2 regions of the Desulfosporosinus sp. SYSU MS00001 genome follow, and region 1 is predicted to be linked to the other one. Evidence: riboswitches for the same ligand, from Rfam matches in the RefSeq annotation. Region 1 holds a riboswitch; the other holds the start of a gene.
What was found. Region 1 has a riboswitch for molybdenum cofactor ahead of modB (molybdate ABC transporter permease subunit). Riboswitches for the same ligand answer to the same signal wherever they lie in the genome.
Positions count from the first base shown of each region.

Region 2: another riboswitch for molybdenum cofactor. It lies ahead of moaA (GTP 3',8-cyclase MoaA); the one in region 1 lies ahead of modB (molybdate ABC transporter permease subunit).

Region 1 covers NZ_JBNFTW010000001.1:240,610-244,514, reverse strand. Annotated here, with positions in the region: gene modA (molybdate ABC transporter substrate-binding protein) at 1-403, opposite strand, end outside; gene ACPUYX_RS01140 (sulfate/molybdate ABC transporter ATP-binding protein) at 443-1,504, opposite strand; gene modB (molybdate ABC transporter permease subunit) at 1,506-2,186, opposite strand; molybdenum cofactor riboswitch at 2,390-2,532, opposite strand; gene ACPUYX_RS01130 (ATP-binding cassette domain-containing protein) at 2,632-3,333, opposite strand; gene modB (molybdate ABC transporter permease subunit) at 3,326-3,905, opposite strand, start outside.
Region 2 covers NZ_JBNFTW010000008.1:52,338-56,242, reverse strand. Annotated here, with positions in the region: gene fdhF (formate dehydrogenase subunit alpha) at 1-266, shown strand, start outside; gene mobA (molybdenum cofactor guanylyltransferase) at 522-1,136, shown strand; gene fdhD (formate dehydrogenase accessory sulfurtransferase FdhD) at 1,126-1,911, opposite strand; molybdenum cofactor riboswitch at 2,122-2,252, shown strand; gene moaA (GTP 3',8-cyclase MoaA) at 2,322-3,293, shown strand; gene moaC (cyclic pyranopterin monophosphate synthase MoaC) at 3,297-3,767, shown strand; gene ACPUYX_RS14740 (MOSC domain-containing protein) at 3,887-3,905, shown strand, end outside.

The DNA of each region.
Region 1 (3,905 bases):
CATCACCTAACAAATTGACCCTTGAATCTTTCTGAATAAGCCCTTTTTGTTCCAGAGCATCCATCTGGGGCTTACCCTGAGAAATATAAATGTCCGTGTCTGCCCCTTGCTCGATTTGACTTTGCAGTGAACCAGAGGGTCCGTAATTAAACGTCAAGGCTACTTGGGGATTTTTAGCCTCATACAGAGTTTTTATTTCATCAAAGGAACCTTTTAGACTAGGGGCTGTAGAAATGACAAGTTTAACTTGCTTGCTTTGGCCGGCACCACTGCCTGCTGTAGTTGAAGCATCCTTGACACTGCTTGCACACCCGGAGACGGATACTAACAGGAGCAGAATAATGCAGCTAAGCACTCCTAAGATTACTCGATTTCCTTTTGGGTTCTTAATTCCGGAAAACATCTTATTTTCCTCCCTCTCTTTTTAAAATCAAAGGAATATTCAGAAAATAATCAGGTCTTCGGGGGCAATTCGTAAACTCCAGGGCTGCGGCTGATCTTTCATTGCCCGCCACATTTGCGGAGTCATTTCCCATTCCAGCAGCTGGCTGCCCTGCCTCCAATGATCTTGTTCTACCGCCAGATAAACCGATATTCTGGCAGGCCCTTCGCTTATCGAATTAAGCCGGCAGTGAAATACGTTATCCCTCATTTCCCCGGCGGCAGTTCCGATCAAATGGGCACGAACACCTACATGGGCAACTTGTCGTGAGAGCTGAATATTAGTGTTCAAGGTAATGCCCCAAGCTAGGGCTTCCAGCTTAAAAGGCGATATGTAATTGGCAGGAGAAATATTTTTGCACCCCGTTAATTGGGCCGCCGCCAGCGACGAGGGAGCTTTAAATACCTCCTCCGTCCCTCCTTTCCCTTCGATTTTCCCTCGTGCCAAGAGAATCAAACGTTGGCATACCCGATAGACTTCCTCCATATTATGGCTCACAAACAAAGTTGCCCCAGAATACCCGGCCAAAGTCTCCGTTAATTGTTTGACCATGTGGTTTCTCAGATAATCATCCAGAGCTGAAAAGGGTTCATCTAAAAGCAAGGCTTCAGGCTTTGCCCCCAAGGCCCTGGCCAGGGCAACTCGCTGCTGTTGGCCTCCTGAGAGCTGGCTGGGGTATCTCTTTTCTAAGCCCTCCAACTTTATCATCTTAACCATTTCCTTAATGATCGCCAAACGATCTTCCCGCTTCCGCTTCCCAATTCCGAAGCCAATATTTTCTTCCACCGTCAGATGAGGAAACAAGGCGTAATTTTGAAAGACATAGCCGACTTTCCTGCGCCGGCAAGGCAGATTAATGCCTTTTTGAGAATCAAACAAAACGCGGCCATTGAGGACAATTCGCCCCTCATCAGGAGATTCTATACCGGCAATACAGCGTAACGTCATGCTTTTGCCTGAACCTGAAGCCCCCAAAAGGCCTAAAACCTCTCCCTGAGTTTCAAAGTTAACCTTGAGTTCAAAACCCGCTAATTCTTTGCGGATATCAACAATCAATCCCATCTTATTCTCTGCCGCCTGCAACAATAGTCTTGCGCTGGAAGTCTGACCAATAATTCATTAACGTCATGACGATCAACGAAATAATAAAAATCAGGATCACCCATAACAGAGCCTTTTCCATATCTCCTCCTTCGGCGGCAAAAAAGATAGCCGCAGGGATCGTCAGTGTTTCTCCCGGAATATTGCCGCCGATCATCAGAGTAGCGCCAAAGTCACCTAAGGCCCTGGCGAAAGCTAATACTGTCCCGGCGGCTACCCCCGGCCAGGCCAAAGGAATGGTTATCCTCCAAAATATTTTCCATTCCGAGACACCCAAAGTACGAGCGGCATAAATAAGGGTAGGGTCAATTTGCTCAAAAGCACTGCGCACAGTTCGATACATTAAAGGAAATGCCACAACAGAAGCTGCAATAACTGTGGCCGGCCAGGAAAAGATGACCGTCATTCCAAGGCCCAGCAGAAATTTACCCAGAGGACCATTCCTGCCAAAAACTAAAAGCAGTAAAAATCCAACGACGGTTGGAGGCAGAACCAGAGGCAAGGTAAGAAGGCCGTCAATCACCCCCTTAAATTTCCCCCGATAAACTGAGACAAAATTTGCAGCCGCCAGGCCGAAAAAGAAGGTCACAAGGGTAGCCAAAGTTGCCGCCCTGAGAGAAATCAATAATGGTGAAAAATCCATTTCGCTTATAAAGCTAAACAAAATATCCTCCTTTCCCTTTTCGTTAAAGGTTATCATTAAAAAAAACTTTTGACTAACAGGTACGGAGACAGTGTCTTCGGGGATTAGCTGCACTGATGCTCAAAGAAAGGTGCCGTTCGCGACATATGTCTGAGCAAAATAATGGCTCCCTAAAAAGGGAGCCATTATTAAACCGATATTCAACCGGTATTCCGTGCTGCTCCTTTTCAAAACGTGAAGGCGTACCCGTTTCCAGAGACACCCTGAGGATCAAAAATCCTGTCCAGCGACCTTGGATGCACTCATTTGCTCTTTAGGTCCTTCTGGCTCGGAGATACATTATTAAATTTTCGGAAACATCATCTGAGGATTTTCTCCCCCTATGCCCATCATAATAATTTCACATTATAATCATGCACATAATATTGAGAAACGATAGATCCGCTCATCGGGCATTATTAAGTCCCCTGACTAGTTCCAGTTTTCCCTGTTCTTCCTGTTCCTTGATTATCTCCTGTTGCCCATGATCAATTTTAATGATCTGATTGCCCAACATTTCGGCTTCCTGAAGGTCATGGGTCACGAGAACAAAAGGAATCTTCCATTGTGCTTGGAGCTTAAGCAGCTCTTGTTGGAGGGTGCTGCGGGTGTTTTGATCAAGAGCCGAGAGAGGTTCATCGAGCAGCAATAATTCCGGTTCCGTCATTAAAGCCCGAGCAAGGGCAACTCTCTGTTTCTCTCCCCCTGAAATCTGACTAGGATAGCGATTCCGCAGATGTCCAATTTTGAGCATCTCCAGCACATCTCCGGCGGTAAGGACTTTTTCGGAAGCACTCCCTTTTTTCGGCTTGCCATACAGGACGTTTTTCTCAACCGTCATATGGGGAAATAAAGCATAATCTTGAAAGAGATACCCGATACGCCGTTTACGAATAGGAACATTTGTCCCTAATTCGGAAGAGAAGACTGTCTTATTGGAAATTGCGATTTCACCCCAAGATGGGGTCTGAAGGCCTGCCACACATTGCAGAATTGTCGTCTTGCCGGCACCGGAATGCCCGACGAGAGCGAGAATACCATTACTGATGGAAACATCAACCTCCAGCTCAAAGGAGGGTAATTTCTTCTTAAAATGAGCCTTAAGCATTTGTCCCGCCTCCCCGCGCATCTCGTCGTTTTCCTTTTCCCCAGCGATTCAAGCCATAAATCACCAGAAAGCTAAAGGCAGTCATGAGAATAACCAAGATACTCGCCGTACGCATATCCCCCGATTCATTGGCAAAATAGATAGCCAGAGGCATGGTTTGAGTTCTGCCGGGGATATTGCCGGCGATCATCAAGGTCGCCCCGAATTCCCCCAGTGACCGGGCGAAGGCCAGAACCAAACCGGCAATAATGCCATTCCAGGCCAGCGGCAAAGTAATAGTTAAAAACACCCTTACTTCCCTCGCCCCTAAGGTGCGGGCAGCCTTCTCCAGGTTTTGGTCAACATTTTCCATGGCAACCCTTACAGATTGGTACATTAAAGGAAAGGAAACCACAACTGCCGCGATCACCGCTCCTTCTATGGTAAAAACAACTCTAGTATGAAAGAACTGTTCAAGAAACACGCCTAAGGGACCGTTCTTCCCGAAAACAACCAGCAGCATAAAACCGATAACGGAAGGCGGGAGTACTAAGGGTAAGGTAATAATTGACTCCACAACATCTTTGCCCCAG
Region 2 (3,905 bases), on a different contig from region 1:
AGAACTCACCGGAGGAATTGGCAGAGCTCAATCCTACGGACGCTAAGCAAATGGGAATCAGCGATGGTGACGTTGTAAAAGTAGCCTCTCGCCGCGGAGAACTTAATACTAAGATTAAGGTAACTGAACGGGTCCCTGCGGGCATGCTATTTATGACTCTTCACTATGCCGGATCACCAACCAATGTTTTAACTAATGGAGCCTACGACAAAGTCACTAAGACCTATGAGTACAAGGTCTGCGGTGTAAAAGTTTCAAAACTCTAGTAAATACTAAAGGGGCTTTCGTATTTAGCGAAGGCCCCTTTTTTATCCAGTTTTTAGACCTCCACTTCTGTAAAAGGGGTGGGGCCTTCGTAAACTTCAAGTGGGGTAGAGTCCTCCTTCGCCGCTAAGTATTCCTAGTGGGAAAGGCGGCTCGGCAATAATGTCCACAGGACATTATTTATCGAAAGTCCCGATGTTCGGCTTTAGCGTAAGCGAGTTTACTTTGTTGGTAGTATATAAGGAGGCTTTGAGAAATTGATACTTCAAGACACCATAAAACAGCTTTCTAAGCTCGAGGCGACCGGAGTGTTGCTGGCCGGAGGAAAAAACTCGCGCATGAAGAAGAATAAAGCGTTCTTGGAATTAGAAGGTAAGCCTCTTGTGGAACGCACTTTAGAAGTTCTGGAAGCAACCTTTTCCGAAGTCCTAATTAGCAGTAATGAGCCGGAACTTTATAAGGACTACAATTTTTCGGTTATTCAAGATGAACATCGTAATCAGGGACCGTTGGCAGGACTTTATCAGGGTTTGAAAGCTGCCCACAACTCTTCTGTTTTTTTTGTCGCTTGTGATATGCCTTTTCTGCAAGGAGAGCTTATCCGCTTTCTGTTTCGTTGGGCACCAGACTATGATGTCGTCGTTCCACGGTTTCAGTCAGTAATTCATCCTCTCCATGCTTTTTATCGTCGGAACTGCCTGCCGGAAATTAAAAAAAATCTTGAGGCCGGTCGCCTCAAGATTACCGATTTGTTCTCTGCATGTTCCATAAAATATGTGGAGGAAACTGAACTAACGAGTTTTTCGGGTTTAGGTGATGTTTTTTGTAATGTGAATACTCCGCAGGAATGGTTAAATATCCTTAAACGATAATTCGTTCGGGACAGGTATAGATATTCAAGCGCTGTTCCCGTGCAAAGCCAATGACAGTAATGTTTAAGGCGGCGGCCTGAGATAACGCCATATCAGTTGGGGCACCACGGGCGATGAGAATGGGAACTTTCATTTTAGCAACTTTTAAAAGAATTTCAGAAGATACTCGGCCGCTAAAGAAAATAACATGGTTTTCAAGCTGTAATCCGGAGCGAAAGGCACTGCCGTTTAATTTGTCAAAAACGTTATGGCGGCCGATGTCGTAACTGGTTAAGATCACTTCGCCTTGATGTCCTACCCCACCGCTGTGGACTCCTCCGGTTGCCTGAAAAAGCGGAAGATGGTACTGTAAAAAACCGGCGTATTTGTAGGCTTCTTCAAGAGAAATACGATAAGTTGAGACGAGGGGTTTAACCATAAGTGCATCGTTAGCGAAGCAAAATGAAGCTCGGCTTTTTCCACAGCAAGCTGAAACAAAACGTTTGCTCATAAGTTCCTTTTGCAAAAGGCATGGTTTACCTTCGATCCATACTAAATGATCAGCAGGGTCCTGGCGAAGTTCATAGACGTCATTGGGAGTTTGGATAAAGCCCTCATTGAGTAAAAAACCTAAGGTTAGTTCTTCGGTTTGTGAAGGAGAACATAAAAGGGTAGCAATTTCTTCCCCGTTATAGTGAACGGTCAGGGGAATCTCTTGGACTATACAGTCTTCAACCTCTTCAAGCTGAAGGCCGTTGGCTTTTAAGATGGTATGAGTTACTATTTCCTTAGTCATGTATACCTCCTCGTACCCTGTTAACTCTAGTTTACAATATTTTAAGACAAATCTAAATCATTTTTTCTTTAAAATCTGATACTGAAAAATATAGAGGATTTTGGTGTCTTATCTCGAAAAGTATAAGGAACACTTAATATAATAAGTGTTGCAATTGGACAACTTATAACGATTCATTAGTTATGTTTTTTCATGGTATGAAGGTTTGAAAAATTTTGAATGCTCCGAAGCTGGCTTTTCTAAGGCAAAGGCTATGAGAACCAGACAAGTGTTTAAGACACTCGGGTATTACGGGAAACTGTAATATCTCCCATTGGAAAGGAGTCTGTTGACAGGAGGAAATAATCCCCCGGTTGTTTACAGACCGTGGCTTTTTTTTATTTATCTTGTAATAATAAGAGGGGGATTTTATGCAGGATCAATTTCAAAGGCAAATTGACTATCTAAGGATTTCCGTAACTGATCGATGTAATCTTCGCTGTAAGTACTGCATGCCAAGTCAAGGCGTAGCATGGATGCCTCATGAGGACATTCTTACTTTTGAAGAAATTCTTCGCTTAATGAGGCTTAGTACGCAGCTGGGGTTTCATCGTTTTCGCATCACAGGGGGAGAACCGCTTGTCCGCAGAGGGATTTTGGAGTTCCTGAGCAAAGGATCACAAATCCCCGGAGTTGATGATTTAATGCTTACCACCAATGGACTGTTGCTTTCTGAAATGGCCTTTGATTTAAAAGCTGCAGGTGTACGGCGTGTAAATATTAGTTTGGATACGATGAATCCTGAGCGGTTTGCTGAGATTACACGCGGCGGAGATGTTTCGAAGGTGATTCAAGGAATTTTCCGTTCTCTTGAAGCTGGGCTGAAACCGGTAAAAGTTAATGTTGTCGTTGTCCGTGATTTCAATACTCAAGATCTGCCTGGTTTTTTAACACTAGCCAAGCAGTATCCCATTCATATCCGTTTCATAGAACTCATGCCGATTGGCTCAAGTTCCGAAAGACGAAGTGATTTTGTTCCTATACAAGAGATGAAAGAATTGTTAGGAATTAAGCAATATGTTCCTTCAAAAGAGATTTTAGGCGGGGGTCCGGCAGAATACTTCCAGCTCCGTGACTTTAAAGGAAGTATTGGGTTTATCAGTGCTTTAAGTCGTCATTTTTGCAGTACCTGTAATCGCATACGTTTAACACCTGACGGCAAACTCAGGCCGTGTTTGCATAGTAAATTGGAAATTGATTTAAGGGAAGCGCTGCGAAATGGCAGTTCAGATCAAGATCTGTTGGATATAGTTGCCCAAGCAGTATGGCGTAAGCCTGCTGAGCATCATATGAATGAAGAAGCTCTGCAGGGCCAGCGTATTATGTCTCAAATCGGAGGTTAGAGGATGAATGATTTAACTCATTTTGATGAACAAGGGCGTGCCCGTATGGTCGATGTCAGTGATAAAGCAGAAACTTCTCGAGTTGCAGTAGCTCATGGAACCGTCCAGATGAAGCAAGAGACTTTAGATCGAATTCGCAGCGGGGGTATTGCTAAAGGAGATGTCTTGGCAGTTGCTCAGGTTGCAGGAATTATGGCTGCCAAACAGACTTCCCAGCTAATTCCCATGTGTCATCCTTTGGGAATAACAGGTGCCAAACTGAGCTTCAATTTTAAAGACCCGGGAGAAGTTGAGATTGAAGCGATTGTAAAAGTTCAAGGAAAAACAGGAGTTGAAATGGAGGCCCTGACGGCTGTGAGTATTGCCGCCTTGACCATCTATGATATGTGTAAAGCCATTGATAAATCCATGACGATCGGAGAAATATATTTGGTAGAAAAACAGGGCGGCAAAAGTGGACATTTTTTGCGCTGATCAAAGGCAAGAACAAGAGGTACAATAAGAAGCTAAACAATTATAAATATCATATTGGTCAGGTTCTTCTTATAAAGGGCGAGTAAAATGGAATATTCAGAGAAAGAGGGACGATGAAGGTGGGTAAAATTGTTGCAG